DNA from 2 places in the Kitasatospora sp. NPDC048545 genome. Region 2 is predicted to be linked to the other one. Evidence: riboswitches for the same ligand, from Rfam matches in the RefSeq annotation. Region 2 holds a riboswitch; the other holds the start of a gene.
What was found. A riboswitch is a leader RNA that binds a small molecule or an ion and turns the genes downstream of it on or off. The one in region 2 is predicted to bind S-adenosylmethionine.
Positions count from the first base shown of each region.

Region 1: another riboswitch for S-adenosylmethionine. It lies ahead of thrC (threonine synthase); the one in region 2 lies ahead of AB0D10_RS16610 (IclR family transcriptional regulator).

Region 1 covers NZ_JBEZIQ010000017.1:150,217-157,308, reverse strand. The annotation lists gene otsB (trehalose-phosphatase) at 1-141, shown strand, start outside; gene AB0D10_RS18520 (trehalose-6-phosphate synthase) at 128-1,594, opposite strand; gene AB0D10_RS18515 (glucosyl-3-phosphoglycerate synthase) at 1,633-2,640, opposite strand; SAM riboswitch class I at 2,812-2,948, shown strand; gene thrC (threonine synthase) at 2,965-4,245, shown strand; gene AB0D10_RS18505 (MoaD/ThiS family protein) at 4,314-4,592, shown strand; gene AB0D10_RS18500 (cold-shock protein) at 5,133-5,336, shown strand; gene groL (chaperonin GroEL) at 5,699-7,092, shown strand, end outside.
Region 2 covers NZ_JBEZIQ010000015.1:19,537-26,628, reverse strand. The annotation lists gene AB0D10_RS16615 (threonine/serine exporter family protein) at 1-1,025, shown strand, start outside; gene AB0D10_RS16610 (IclR family transcriptional regulator) at 1,148-1,861, opposite strand; SAM riboswitch class I at 2,059-2,201, opposite strand; gene AB0D10_RS16605 (transcriptional regulator) at 2,435-3,295, shown strand; partial or broken gene AB0D10_RS16600 (SDR family NAD(P)-dependent oxidoreductase) at 3,360-3,746, opposite strand; gene AB0D10_RS16595 (aldo/keto reductase) at 3,786-4,769, opposite strand; gene AB0D10_RS16590 (metalloregulator ArsR/SmtB family transcription factor) at 4,930-5,283, shown strand; partial or broken gene AB0D10_RS16585 (MFS transporter) at 5,412-6,784, shown strand; gene AB0D10_RS16580 (acyl-CoA dehydrogenase) at 6,941-7,092, opposite strand, start outside.

The DNA of each region.
Region 1 (7,092 bases), on a different contig from region 2:
GCCGGGCTGCTGGTGTGCAGTGCGGCGGTGGGGGACGCACCGGTGCGCGAACTCGCCGACCGGGCGGACCTGGTGGTCCCGGGCCCGGCCGGCGTGGTGGAACTGCTGGAATCGCTGGGTCAGGCGCTCACAGCGCGTTGAGCTGGTCGAGGAACCACTGCTGCGGGGGGAGCGCGGTGGCTGCCGCCGCGAGGCGCTTGGTCCGGTCGGCGCGTTCCGCCTCGGGCATGGTGAGGGCGGTGTGCAGCGCGTCGGCGGTGGCGATGACGTCGTACGGGTTGACCGTCAGGGCGTTGTCGGCGAGTTCCGCGTAGGCGCCGGCCTCCCGGGAGAGGACCAGGGCGCAGCCGCGGTCGGAGACCACGGGGACCTCCTTGGCCACCAGGTTCATGCCGTCCCGGATGGGATTGACCAGGGCCACGTCGGCCAGGCGGTAAGCGGCCAGGGAACGCGGGAAGTCGTCGTCGACGTGCAGGATCAGCGGCTTCCAGGTGGGGGTGGCGAACTCGGCGTCGATCTCCCCCGCGAGGCGCCGGACGGCCGCCGTGTAGTCCCGGTACTCGGCCAGGTCGGTCCGGGACGGGTAGGCGAACGCGATGTGGACCACCCGGTCGTGCCACTCGGGGCGGGTACGGAGCAGGTGCCGGTAGGCCTGGAGGCCGCGGACGATGTTCTTGCTCAGCTCGGTGCGGTCGACCCGGACGATGGTGCGGCGGTCGCCGACGGCCTCGCGCAGGATGGCGAGGCGCTCGTCCACGTCGGGCCGGCGGGAGCGTTCGCGCAGGAAGTCGGCGTCGGCACCGAGGGCGTGCACGCCGAGGCGGGTGGTGCGGCCGTCGAGGGTGACGGTGAGCGCCTCGTGGTCGACGGCGGCGCCGAGCAGGTCCTCGCAGCAGGCGGCGAAGGCGCGGGCCCAGCGCTCGGTGAGGAAACCGGCCCGGTCGGCGCCCAGGATGCCGGTGAGGACGTCACGGGCGACGTCGTCGGGCAGCATCCGGTAGTAGTCGGGCGGGGCCCACGGGGTGTGCGAGAAGTGGCCGATCCGCAGGTCGGGACGGGCGGCGCGGAGCAGGGCCGGGGCCAGGGAGAGGTGGTAGTCCTGCACGAGCACCGCGGCGTCCGGGGCGGCTTCGGCAGCCAGCGCCTCGGCGAAGGCAGCGTTGTAGGCCCGGTAGGCGGCCCACTCGGTGCGGAACCCGGCGTCGAAGGCGGGCGCGGTGGGGGTCGCGTAGAGCAGGTGGTGGACGAACCAGAGGGTGGAGTTGGCGACGCCGTTGTAGGCGCGGGCGAAGGTCTCGGGGTCGATGTCCAGCATCCGGACGGCCTGCCCGCCGACGTCGTGGCCGGCCAGGTCGAGGCGGCCGTCGGGGGCCTGCGCGGCGGCTCTGCGGTCCGCGGCGTTGAGGGCCGCGCAGACCCAGACGGCGTTCGGGTCGTCGATCGCGGAGAGGCCGGACACCAGCCCCCCGCCGCCGCGCCGCAGAGTCAGTGTGCCGTCGTCGGCGGTGCTGAAGGACACCGGTCCCCGGTTGGAGGCCACCAGGACGGGGGCGGTGCCGGTCGCACTCGAACGTTCGGTCGTGAGATCGCCCATGGTTGGGATGTTGCCGGGGCTCCGGCGTGGCAAACCCCTCAGTGCCGGGTGGCGTATTCGGGGACGGTGTGCATCGGGGGGCGTTCCAGGGCGGTGATCTCGTAGGTGCGGGGGGTGAAGATGGGGGTGTCCCCGGCCGGGGGCCGGGGGCGGGGGTCCGGGTCGCGGGTGAACTGGGTGAGCTGTGGGTGGACCAGGTCGGCGGAGGCCTTGAGCCGGTGGGCGCGGTCGAGGCGTTCGAGGGCGGTGCGGTAGATGGTGGCGGCCATCCGGCCGAGGGCCTGGCCGTCCTGGTGGCGGTGGTGCCGGACGCCGACGTCCACCTGGGCCAGGGCGTCCAGGCCGACCAGTTCCAACGCGTCCACCAGCAGGCCGAGTTCGACGCCGTACCCGGTCGGGAAGGGCAGCCGTTCGAGCAGTGAGCGGCGGGCCGCGTACTCGCCGCCGAGGGGCTGGACGAACCCGGCGAGCTCCGGCCAGTGGAGGTTGAGGAGGGGGCGGGCGACGAGTTCGGTGACGCGGCCGCCGCCGGCCGGGACGACAGCGCCGGACTCCGTCTCCAGCGGGCGGTCGTACATGGCCTTGACCAGGTGGATGGACTCGTCGGTCAGCAGGGGGCCGACGATGCCGGAGACGAAGGCCGGGTCGAACTCGCGCAGGTCGGCGTCCACGAAGCAGACGATGTCGCCGCGGGTGACCAGCAGCGACCGCCAGAGCACCTCGCCCTTGCCGGGGGCGGCGGGCAGCCGGGGCAGGATGGCGTCGCGGTGCTCCACCCGGGCGCCGGCCTCGGCGGCTACGGCGGCGGTGGCGTCGACGGAGCCGGAGTCGACCACGACGAGTTCGTCGACGAGCGGGAGGCGTTCCATCAGTTCGCGGCGGACGGTGCGGACGATGTCGCCGACGGTGGCCTCCTCGTCCAGGGCGGGGAGGACCACGCTGACCGTGCGCCCGGTGCGCTCCTTGGCCGCGAGGAGGGTGTGGACCGGCCGGTCGGCCGCGCTCCAGGATCGGCGGCGCAGCCAGGACGCCGCCTGCGGGAGCAGTGCGGGAGTCGGTTCGGCGGGCACGGAAGTCTCCTCGGCGGGTCGGGTGGGACGGGTCATCTCGCGTGGCGGACGGTCCCGTTCAGGATTGACGCCTTCGGATACAGTCTTCGTACAGCGGTCGGACCTTTGCACGCCGGGGTCACCGCTGAGCGCCACCACAATTTCACAAGCTCATCCAGAGGGACTGAGGGAACGGCCCGTTGACGTCCCGGCAACCTTCTCGCGCGGCTGTCGTCATACAGGCCCCGGCGGGACAGGTGCCAATTCCGGCCTGTGGCGCGACCGCGCTACGGGGAAGATGAGGAGAGAGGCCTCGCCATCATGGCTATCGACACTGTCGCACCTGTTTCCGTGGACCTCGGCCCGGCCGCCGCGCTGTCCTGTCGCGAGTGCGGCACCCGCTTCCCGCTCGGCCCCAGCTTCGCGTGCCTGGAGTGCTTCGGCCCGCTGGAGATCGCCTACGAGTTCGGCAGCGAGGGTGCGGAGGAGCTGCGCAAGCGGATCGAGGCCGGTCCGACGTCCGTCTGGCGCTACGCGCCGCTGCTGCCGGTGCCGGCCGACGTGGCGTCCAAGCCGAACCTGAACCCGGGCTGGACCCCGCTGGTGAAGGCGGACAACCTGGGCCGGGAGCTCGGCTTCACCGCTCAGCTGCACATCAAGGACGACTCCGGGAACCCGACGCACTCGTTCAAGGACCGCGTGGTGGCGTGCGCCATCGAGGCGGCGCGGGCGTTCGGCTACACCACGCTGTCCTGCTCCTCCACCGGCAACCTGGCCGGCGCGGTGGGCGCGGCGGCCGCCCGGGCCGGGTTCCGGTCCTGCGTGTTCATCCCGCACGACCTGGAGCAGGGCAAGGTCGTCATGGCCGGGGTGTACGGCGGCGAGCTGATCGGCATCGAGGGCAACTACGACGACGTGAACCGCTTCTGCTCGGAGTTGATCGGCGACCCGGCCGGGGAGGGCTGGGGCTTCGTCAACGTCAACCTGCGGCCGTACTACGGCGAGGGTTCCAAGACGCTGGCGTACGAGATCTGCGAGCAGCTCGGCTGGCGGCTGCCGGAGCAGATCGTGATCCCGATCGCCTCGGGCTCGCAGTTGACGAAGATCGACAAGGGGCTGCAGGAGCTGATCAAGCTCGGCCTGGTCGAGGACCGGCCGTACCGGGTCTTCGGCGCCCAGGCGGAGGGCTGCTCGCCGGTGTCGGCCGCCTTCAAGGCCGGCCGGGACGTGATCCGACCGGTCAAGCCGGACACCATCGCCAAGTCGCTGGCGATCGGCAACCCGGCCGACGGCCCGTACGTGCTGGACATCGCCCGCCGCACGGGCGGCGCGGTCGAGGACGTCACGGACGCCGAGGTCGTGGCGGCGATCCGGCTGCTGGCGCGGACGGAGGGCATCTTCGCCGAGACCGCGGGCGGGGTGACCGTCGGCGTGCTGAAGAAGCTGGTCGAGACCGGGCAGCTGGATCCGGCCAAGGAGACCGTCGCGATCAACACCGGCGACGGCCTGAAGACCCTGGACGCCGTCTCCGACGCCGGGATGACCGCCGTCATCCGCCCGACGCTGGACTCCTTCCGCGCCGCCGGCCTGGTGTCCGCCTGAACCTCCCCCGTCCCGGCCCCGCCACCCGGGGGCCTCGCCCCGCAAGGCCCCACCCCGCTAGGAGAGCCATGAGCGCCAACGTCCGCATCCCCACCATCCTGCGCACCTACACCGGCGGCGCCGCCGAGGTGACCGCCGAGGGCGCGACCCTGGCCGAGGTCATCGCCGACCTGGAGAAGAACCACGCGGGCATCGCCGCCCGCCTGCTGGACGACACCGGCAAGCTGCGCCGCTTCGTCAACGTCTACGTGAACGACGACGACGTGCGCTTCGCCGAGGGCCTGGCGACCGAGATCAAGGACGGCGCCGGCGTCTCGATCATTCCGGCGGTGGCCGGCGGCTGCTGAGCCGCGACTTCCCGCCATTCGGCCGCCCGTGCGTACGGAATTCCGTTCTCCGTACGCACGGGTGGCCGGTTGCATTCCGGCTGGAATCTTTCCGAGTCGAGTCGGAGTAGAGTGTCGCTCGGTTGGGAACAGGGGTTCCCTCTCGACCGCCCGCGCTGTTCAGCCCGGGCGCGTCCGGCCGGTGAGACCGGCCCGGCAATCATGTCAGGCCGATGTCAGAATTACCGCGGGGATTTGGGTAATTCGTCCGCTATGTCCGGCGTGAAATGCCGATATTTTTCCGATTCGGCCCGTCCTGTCCCTTGATCGGGCAGTGGAATTACCGGCGGCTGACCCTGTTGCAGAGGGCGTCGGTCCGGATACATTCAGCGGCGGTCGACGCAGTCACCCGCTCACCGGACGCCGTTCGGCGCCCCGCGCGGAGGGCTGCGGCGTGCACGGCTGCGCCCAGGGGGGGTTCCCCGGGCCGGCCTTCAAACCAACCCGGGCCCGCGACCTGCGGGCACGTGAAGGGCCAGCACAGCACTAGGGGAGTTCGGAATGGCTCAGGGCACCGTCAAGTGGTTCAACGCGGAGAAGGGCTACGGCTTCATCGCGGTCGACGGTGGTGCGGACGTCTTCGTCCACTACAGCGCGATCCAGATGGACGGCTACCGCACCCTCGAGGAGGGCCAGCGGGTCGAGTTCGAGATTTCCCAGGGACAGAAGGGCCCGCAGGCGGACATGGTTCGCGCGGCGGTCTGACCCCTTCCGACTCCAGGAGCTCGGCCCGGCCCAGGGCTGGTGACCACTCGCTTCTCGACGGGCCCGCACGACACGCGTCGTGCGGGCCCGTCGGCGTTCCCGGGTGTTCCCGGCGTTTCCGGCCGTTCCCGGACGGCCCCGGGGCGGGCTCCGTGGCGGCTCGCGGGTCGGCGGCGGGGCTTGCACTCGACCACCCGGAGTGCTAATCATTGGCGTTAGCACTCACAGCGTGAGAGTGACAGCGGACCGGGTCGGTGAGGCCCCCGGGAGCGGTAGGGGAAAAGACCCCCGCACACCAGGGCCGTCCGTCGCGGGCACCCCTTGGTCCGAGCAGTCGACCGTGTCCCGGAGGACCACTTCTGATGGCCAAGATCATCGCCTTTGATGAGGAAGCTCGCCGCGGCCTTGAGCGTGGCATGAACCAGCTCGCCGACGCGGTGAAGGTCACGCTCGGCCCCAAGGGCCGCAACGTCGTGCTGGAGAAGAAGTGGGGCGCCCCCACGATCACCAACGACGGTGTCTCCATCGCCAAGGAGATCGAGCTCGAGGACCCGTACGAGAAGATCGGCGCGGAGCTCGTCAAGGAGGTCGCCAAGAAGACGGACGACGTCGCGGGTGACGGCACCACCACCGCCACCGTGCTCGCCCAGGCCCTGGTTCGCGAGGGTCTGCGCAACGTCGCCGCCGGCGCCAACCCGATGGCCCTGAAGCGCGGCATCGAGAAGGCCGTCGCCGCCGTCTCGGACCAGCTGCTGGCCCAGGCCAAGGACGTGGAGACCAAGGAGCAGATCGCCTCCACCGCCTCCATCTCCGCCGCTGACACCCAGATCGGCGAGCTCATCGCCGAGGCCATGGACAAGGTCGGCAAGGAAGGCGTCATCACCGTCGAGGAGAGCAACACCTTCGGTCTGGAGCTTGAGCTCACCGAGGGCATGCGCTTCGACAAGGGCTACATCTCGGCCTACTTCGCCACCGACCTGGAGCGGATGGAGGCGACCTTCGAGGACCCCTACATCCTCATCGCCAACTCCAAGATCGGCTCGGTCAAGGACCTCCTGCCGCTGCTGGAGAAGGTCATGCAGAGCGGCAAGCCGCTCGTCATCATCGCCGAGGACGTCGAGGGCGAGGCCCTGTCGACCCTGGTCGTGAACAAGATCCGCGGCACCTTCAAGTCCGTCGCCGTCAAGGCCCCGGGCTTCGGCGACCGCCGCAAGGCCATGCTCGGCGACATCGCCATCCTCACCGGTGGCACGGTCATCTCCGAGGAGGTCGGCCTCAAGCTGGAGAACGCCGGCATCGACCTGCTGGGCACCGCCCGCAAGGTGGTCATCACCAAGGACGAGACCACCATCGTCGACGGTGGCGGCGAGAGCGACCAGGTCGCCGGCCGCGTGAACCAGATCCGCGCCGAGATCGAGAACAGCGACTCGGACTACGACCGCGAGAAGCTCCAGGAGCGCCTCGCCAAGCTGGCCGGCGGCGTGGCCGTCATCAAGGCCGGCGCGGCCACCGAGGTGGAGCTCAAGGAGCGCAAGCACCGCATCGAGGACGCCGTCCGCAACGCCAAGGCCGCCGTCGAGGAGGGCATCGTCGCCGGTGGTGGCGTCGCCCTGCTGCAGGCCGGTGTCGCCTTCGACAAGCTGGAGCTGGAGGGCGACGAGGCCACCGGTGCCAACATCGTCAAGGTCGCGCTGGAGGCCCCGATCAAGCAGATCGCGACCAACGCCGGCCTGGAGGGTGGCGTCGTGGTGGAGAA
Region 2 (7,092 bases):
AGCCGGTGGGCGCCGCCCTGCGGTTCGAGCAGACGGCGGACGTCCTCCACCTGGTGCACCGGCTGCGCGCCGGTGAGCTCGACGGGCCGCGGGCCCTGGCCGAACTGGACCGGATCCGGCGGGCGCCGGCCCACTGGCCCACCTGGGTGGCGGACCTCGGGGCGCTGCCGGTCGGGGTGGGCGTCTGCCTCTTCCTGCAGCCGGCGGCGGCGAACGTGCTGGCGGCCGGGCTCGGCTCGCTGATCGTGGTGGGGCTGACCGTGCTCGCCCGGCGGATGCCGTACCTGCGGCCGCTGCTGCCCGTCACCGCCGGGTTCCTGGTGTCCCTGCTGGTCCTGACGCTCGCGCGGGCCTCGCTGCTGGACGGCCCGCTGCGGACGATCGTGGCCACGCTGGCGATCCTGCTGCCGGGCGGGCTGCTGGTCACCGGACTGTCGGAGATCGCCGCGGGTGCGGCCAGTGCGGGTTCGGCCCGGCTGGTGTCCGGCGCGGTGCAGCTGACGCTGTTCCTCGCGGGGCTGGTGGCGGCCGCGACCGCGACCGGCATGCCGGCCTCGGCGCTGGCGAACGTCCAGGTGGCGAAGCCGAGTTGGTGGGTGATCGGGCTGGGGCTGGCGATCGCGGTGGCCGGGCTGGTGGTCAACGTCCACACCCCGCCCTCGGCCGTCCCGTGGATCGTCGTGGTGATCGCGGTGAGCGCCACCGTCCAGGTGACGGTGGGGATGGCGCACGGCGCGGCGATCGGCGGCCTGGCCGGGGCGGTCTCCGCCGCGTGCGCGGCCACCCTGGTGCACTGGCTGCCGGGCGGTCCGCTCTGGCAGGTGCTCTACCTCCCGGCGTTCTGGATCGTGGTGCCGGGCTCCTTCGGCCTGCTGAACACCGCCCAGATCGAGGTCGGCAACGGGGCGCAGGCCGTGCTGGCGGCCGTGTCGGCGCTGTTCGGGGTGTCGATCGGCACCCTGATCGGCTCGGTCATCGGCCGCATCCCCCGCCCCTCCCTCGCCGTGCTGCAACCCCGGGGCTGAAACGGGGCTGGACCGGGTCCGCACCCGGGCCCCGAACCGCGTCCCGACCGGGCCGAACCGGGGCGCGGCGCGGCCCGGTTCGGCCGGGCGTGACGGACGCGAAAAGGGGCCGGGAGCCCCGGTCAGGCATGGCGCAGGGCCTCGGTGAGGCGGTCGGCCGCCTCGACGACGGCCCGGGAGAGCTGCGCACCCGGGTGCCGGGTGAGCCGTTCGATCGGGCCGGACACGGAGACAGCGGCCACGACCCGGTCGGACGGTCCGCGGACGGGCGCGGAGACGGAGGCGACGCCGAGTTCGCGTTCGCCGATGGACTGCGCCCAGCCGCGGCGCCGTACGCCGCTGAGCGCGGTGGCGGTGAACCGGGCACCCTGCAGGCCGCGGTGGAGCCGCTCGGGTTCCTCCCAGGCGAGCAGGACCTGTGCGGCGGAGCCGACCTTCATGGGGAAGGTGATGCCCACCGGAACGGTGTCGCGCAGGCCGGAGAGGCGTTCGGCGGCGGCCACGCAGATCCGGATCTCGCCCTGCCGGCGGTAGAGCTGGGCGCTCTCGCCGGTGATGTCCCGCAGGTGGGTGAGGACCGAGCCGGCGGCGGCCAGCAGGCGGTCCTCCCCCGCCGCGGACGACAGCTCGCCGAGCCGGGGGCCGAGGACGAACCGGCCCTGCATGTCCCTGGTGACCAGGCGGTGGTGTTCGAGTGCCACGGCCAGCCGGTGGGCGGTGGGCCGCGCCAGTCCGGTGGCGGCGACGAGTCCGGCCAGGGTGGTGGGACCGGCCTCCAGGGTGCCGAGGATCGAGGTGATCTTGTCGAGCACGCCGACACCGCTCGTGTTCTGCATGGATGGGTACTCCGTCTCAGATCCCGTGAGCGGCGGGCGGGCCGTGCTCACGGAGGCTCCCCGCGGGGAGCGGGGGGTGGTCAGCGAGGACGGGCCGGAGAAGTCGGCCGATTGCCTGCGCCGGGCACGAGACGGGTACGCGAAAGGGCCGGGGCGGGAAGCGCCCGGGCGAAGGACAGCACAGAGAGCACCGTGTCTCCTCATCTTTCCCGCGCCACAGTGGCGGCAGGCCGGAGTTGGCACTGATCCCGGACGGCACGGCGCGTACTTCGGACGCCGGGTCGACCGGGGAGCTGCCGGGGCTTCGTAGGGCCGGTCCCTCCACCCCTCTGGATGATTCGCCAGGAACCATACAAGATTCCCCGGGCCGCTCGCCAAACCTCCCCCCTCCCCCACCGCGTACGGAAGGCGGGCACCCGCACCGGCGTCGGCGCGGGCGCCGGCCCCGTCGGCCCGGCCGCCGCACCCCGCGCGGCCGCCCCGCCAGCGGTCCGGAGGGGCGCCCACCCCCGTGTGGCACAGTGGCCGCACGCCCCCGCCCGGGGGACACGCCGTCACGAACCGAGGACTCCCGTGCCCGAGTACAAGCCCGCGCCGCGCACGGTCGTCGAAGCCTGCTTCGACCCCCGGGGCACCGCCTCGCTCGACTACGTCTACGACGTCGCCGCGGCGGCCGGCCTCGCGGACCAGCCGGTGCGGCTGGCCGTCCGCCGCCTGGAGGCAGCGGGTGTGCTGCGCCAGGAAGGGCGGGGCCGCAAGGGCCGTCTCCACCTGACCGATGCGGGCCGGCTCCGCACCGACGCGGACGCCCGGTTCATCGCCCTCGCCCACGCGCAGGACGCCGGACTCGCCCCCTGGGACGGACTCTGGCGCCTCTACGCCTTCTCCGTCCCCGAGCAGCGCCGGGCCGAACGCGACGCGCTCCGCACCGCGCTGACCCGGCTCGGCGGCGTCCCGCTCGCGCCCGGCACCTACGTCAGCCCGCACGACCTCCTGCGGGAACTGACCGACGAGACCTCGCAGTCCACCGTCGACTCCTACCTCATCACCGCGGAGGCCACCCGCCTCGCCGGCCCCGGATTCTCCGACCCCGCCACCACCGCGGAACGCCTGTGGCCCGCGGCCGACACCCTCGCCGCGTACGGCCCGCTCGCCGACGCCCTCGACCACGCCGGCCGGGGCGCCCCCGCCGACGGCCCGACCGGCGCCGCGCACGGCTCCACCGGCCTCGTCGCCACCGCGCTGCGCCTGGCCGACGCGTTCGGCCACGCGCTGGAGCAAGACCCGCTCCTCCCCCCGGAGCTGCGGCCCTCCCCCTGGCCGCCCGCCCGCCTGCGGCACGTCTTCCAGGAGCGGTGGACCGCGATCCGCGAGCAGGCACCGGACCTCTCGCTCTTCCGCGCCTTCGACCCGCCCGCGGCCGAGCGGGGCTAGCTGTCCCAGCGGCCGGAGTCGACACCGAACCACGGACCCCGGCGCCCGACGCCCGCGGTCGGCGTCACCCGCCCAACAGGCCCCGGACGGCGGCGAGTTCCTCCGCACCCGCGTGCACGGCGGCCGCGATGGAGTCCAGGCTCCCCGCGCCGACCGGGATGCGCACCGGCAGCGGAGCGTCGGCGACGACGATCCGCAGGACGTCCCGGGCGAAGTCCTCGGGTCGGCTGACCGTCGGCAACTGCGCCATCCCGCGCAGCTGTTCGCGCATCGGCTCGGTGGCGTCCCGGTAGAGCGCGGAGCGGTCGGCGGCATCGGTGAGCGAGGTGTCGTAGCGGGTGGCGTAGCCGGCGGGCTCCAGGGCGGCGACCCGGATGCCGAACGGCGCGGCCTCGGCGGCCAGGGCCTGCGTCATGCCTTCCAGCGCGTGCTTGCCGGTGACGTACGCGCCCCGGGATTCACGGCCGTCCGGGCACCGCCCGCCCCGCCGTCACCAGCGGTCGTGCACCTGCGGCCGGATCCGGCGGTCGTACAGCTCCCGCACCGCCGCCAGGGTGGCCTGCGGCAGCGGCGCGAGGCCGGCGGCAGCCGCGTTGGCCCGCGCCTGCGCCACGTTGCGGGCGCCGGGGATCACCGTCGTCACGCCCGGCTGCTGGACGATCCAGCGCAGCGCCGTCTGGGCGGCGGTGGCGCCCTCCGGCGCGAGCGCGGCGAACTCGGCGGCCGCCTCGACGCCGGTGGCGAAGTCCACCCCGGAGAAGGTCTCGCCCTGGTCGAAGGCCTCGCCGTGGCGGTTGTAGGTGCGGTGGTCGTCCGCCGGGAAGACGGTGCGTTCGCTGTAGCGGCCCGAGAGCAGCCCCGAGGCCAGCGGCACCCGGGCCAGGATCCCCACGCCGGCCGCGGCGGCGGCGGGCAGCACCCGCTCCAGCGGCTTGAGCCGGAACGCGTTGAGGATGATCTGCACGCTCGCCACGCCCGGGCGCGCGATCGCGGTCAGCGCCTCCGCGCAGGTCTCCACGCTCACCCCGTACGCGGCGATCCGCTCCTCCGCGACCAGGGTGTCCAGCGCGTCGAAGACCTCGTCCGAGGAGTAGACGGGCGTCGGCGGGCAGTGCAGCTGCACCAGGTCGAGCCGCTCCACGCCCAGGTTGGACCGTGAACGGTCCGCCCAGGCACGGAAGTTCGCGAGGTGGTAGTGCTCGGGCCGCTGCTCGACCCGGCGGCCGAACTTGGTGGCGACGAAGACCTCGGCCTCCGGGCGGTCCTTCAGGAAGCGGCCGATCAGCCGCTCGCTGCGCCCGTCGCCGTAGACGTCGGCGGTGTCGAAGAGCGTGACGCCCGCCTCCACGGAGGCCTCCAGCACGGCCAGGGCGTCCTCCTCACGGACGTCCCCCCAGTCCGCGCCGAGCTGCCAGGTACCGAGTCCGACGATCGAGACGGGCCGGCCGGTGCGGCCGAGTACGCGCTGTTCCATGGGACGAGCCTCTCACGTCGATCGCCGCGGCGGCCGGTCCGCGCGTGCGCCCCGCCGCCGTCCGGGCCCGGCGAGCGGCGCCGCCGGACGGGAGCGGCCCCGGCGGCTCCACGGGCGGATGTGCGCGCGGGTGCGCACGGGAACGCCCTACGATGGGCGGATGAGCACCGGCACCGATCCAGCAGATGCGCATAGCTCGCAGCAGCGGGCCGAGGAGCGCCTGGACGTCGCCGCGTCCGTGCTGACCCTGCTGGCCGACCGCACCCGGCTCGCCCTGCTGGAGCGACTCGGCCGCGGCGAGGCGGACGTCACCACGCTGACCGGGGCCACCGGCGCCGCCCGGCCGTCCGTCAGCCAGCACCTGGCCAAGCTCCGGCTGGCCGGCCTCGTCGCCACCCGCAAGGAGGGCCGGCGCGTGGTCTACTCGCTGCGCCACGGCCACCTGCGCCGGCTCGTCGACGAGGCGCTGAACGTCGCCGACCACCAGATCGGCCACCTGCCGCCGCACGACTGACCCGCGTCGGCGGGCGCTCGCACCGGCGGCACCGCACTGCCGGGGCCGAGTTTCGACGAATAGGTGCACAGGTACGCACTTGTTCTTATGATGGGCTGACCACCCCACTGCCCACCGGGACGACGCCCATGCTCTCCGTGCTGCGCAACCGCACCTACCGCCACCTCTTCACCGCGCAGGTCGTGGCCCTGGTCGGCACCGGCCTGGCCACCGTGGCGCTGTCCCTGCTGGCCTACCGGATCGCCGGCAGTGACGCCTCCGCCGTCCTCGGCACCGCGCTGGCGATCAAGATGGTCGCCTACGTCGCCGTGGCCCCGGTCGCCGGCGCGCTCGCCGGCCGGCTGCCCCGGCGGACCCTGATGGTCGCGATGGACCTCACCCGGGCCTGCGTCGCGCTCGCCCTGCCGTTCGTCGACCGGGTCTGGCAGGTCTACGTGCTGATCCTCCTGCTCCAGGCCGCGTCCGCCGCCTTCACCCCGACGTTCCAGGCCACCATCCCGGACGTGCTGCCCGCCGAGCGCGACTACACCGACGCCCTGTCGATGCCCGGCTGGCCTACGACCTGGAGTCCCTGTTCAGTCCCGCGCTCGCCGCGCTGCTGCTGTCGGCGGTCTCGTACGACTGGCTGTTCGCCGGGACGGCGGTCGGGTTCCTGGCCTCCGCCGCCCTGGTCGTCTCCGCCGTCCTGCCCAAGCCCGCCCCGGTCGAACACACCGGCGGCGGCCACGCCCGGGCCGCCCTGGGTGCCCGCCTGTTCCGGGCCACCCCCCGGCTGCGCGCCCTGCTCGCCCTGGACCTCGCGGTCGCGGCCGCCGGCGCGATCGTCTTCGTCGACACCGTCAACGTCGTCCGCGACCACTTCCACCGCCCGGCCGGGGCCGTCTCGCTCGCGCTCGGCGCCTACGGCGTCGGCTCGATGCTCGCCGCGCTCCTCCTGCCCCGCGTGCTGGCCCGGGTCGGCGACCGCGCCGTCATGCTGCCCGCGGCCTTCGCCCTGCCGGCCGTCCTGGCGGCCGTCACCGCGATCTCCGCCGCCCCGGCCGGCACCGGGACGTGGGTGGCCCTGCTCGCCGCCTGGGCGCTCGTCGGCGCCGGCAGCTCCGCCGTGCTGACCCCCGGCGGGCGGCTCATCCGCCGCTCGGCCGCCGACGCCGACCTGCCCGCCGCGTTCGCCGCCCAGTTCTCCCTGTCGCACGCCTGCTGGCTGCTCACCTACCCCCTCGCCGGATGGCTCGCCGCCGGCGCCGGACTGCCCGTCACCGCGGTCGTCCTCGGCGGGCTCGCCCTGGCGGCCGCGACGGGCGCCGCCGCCCTGTGGCCGGCCCGCGACCCCGAGGAGCTGGAGCACCTGCACACCGACCTGCCCGCCGGCCACCCGCACCTCGCCGACGCGCACGCGACCCCGGGCGGCGCCTGGCGGCACGACCACCACTACGTCATCGACCGCCACCACCACACCTGGCCCCGCCCGGCGGGCCGCCCCCACGCCACGGCGGGCTGACCCGGGGGCCGGTGCCGGCCCGACGGGATCGGCCCGACGGGTCGGCGTCAGCCGGCCGCCCGGGCGGGCCCGACCGGCAGGGCGTCCGGCACGAGGGCGCCCGACCCTCCCTCCAGAAGGCGGGGGCGGTCCGTCCGGACGCCCCCGTCCGGGCCGTCAGAACCACTCGGGCCGGCACTCCTCGGCCGTCCGGTCGAGGCTGTCGAGCAGGTCGAACTGCGGCCCGGTGCGCGGCAGTTCGACCCGGAAGAAGTACCGGGCGGCCTGCCGCTTCCCCTCCCGGAAGGCGTCGGTGCCCGCGCCGAGCG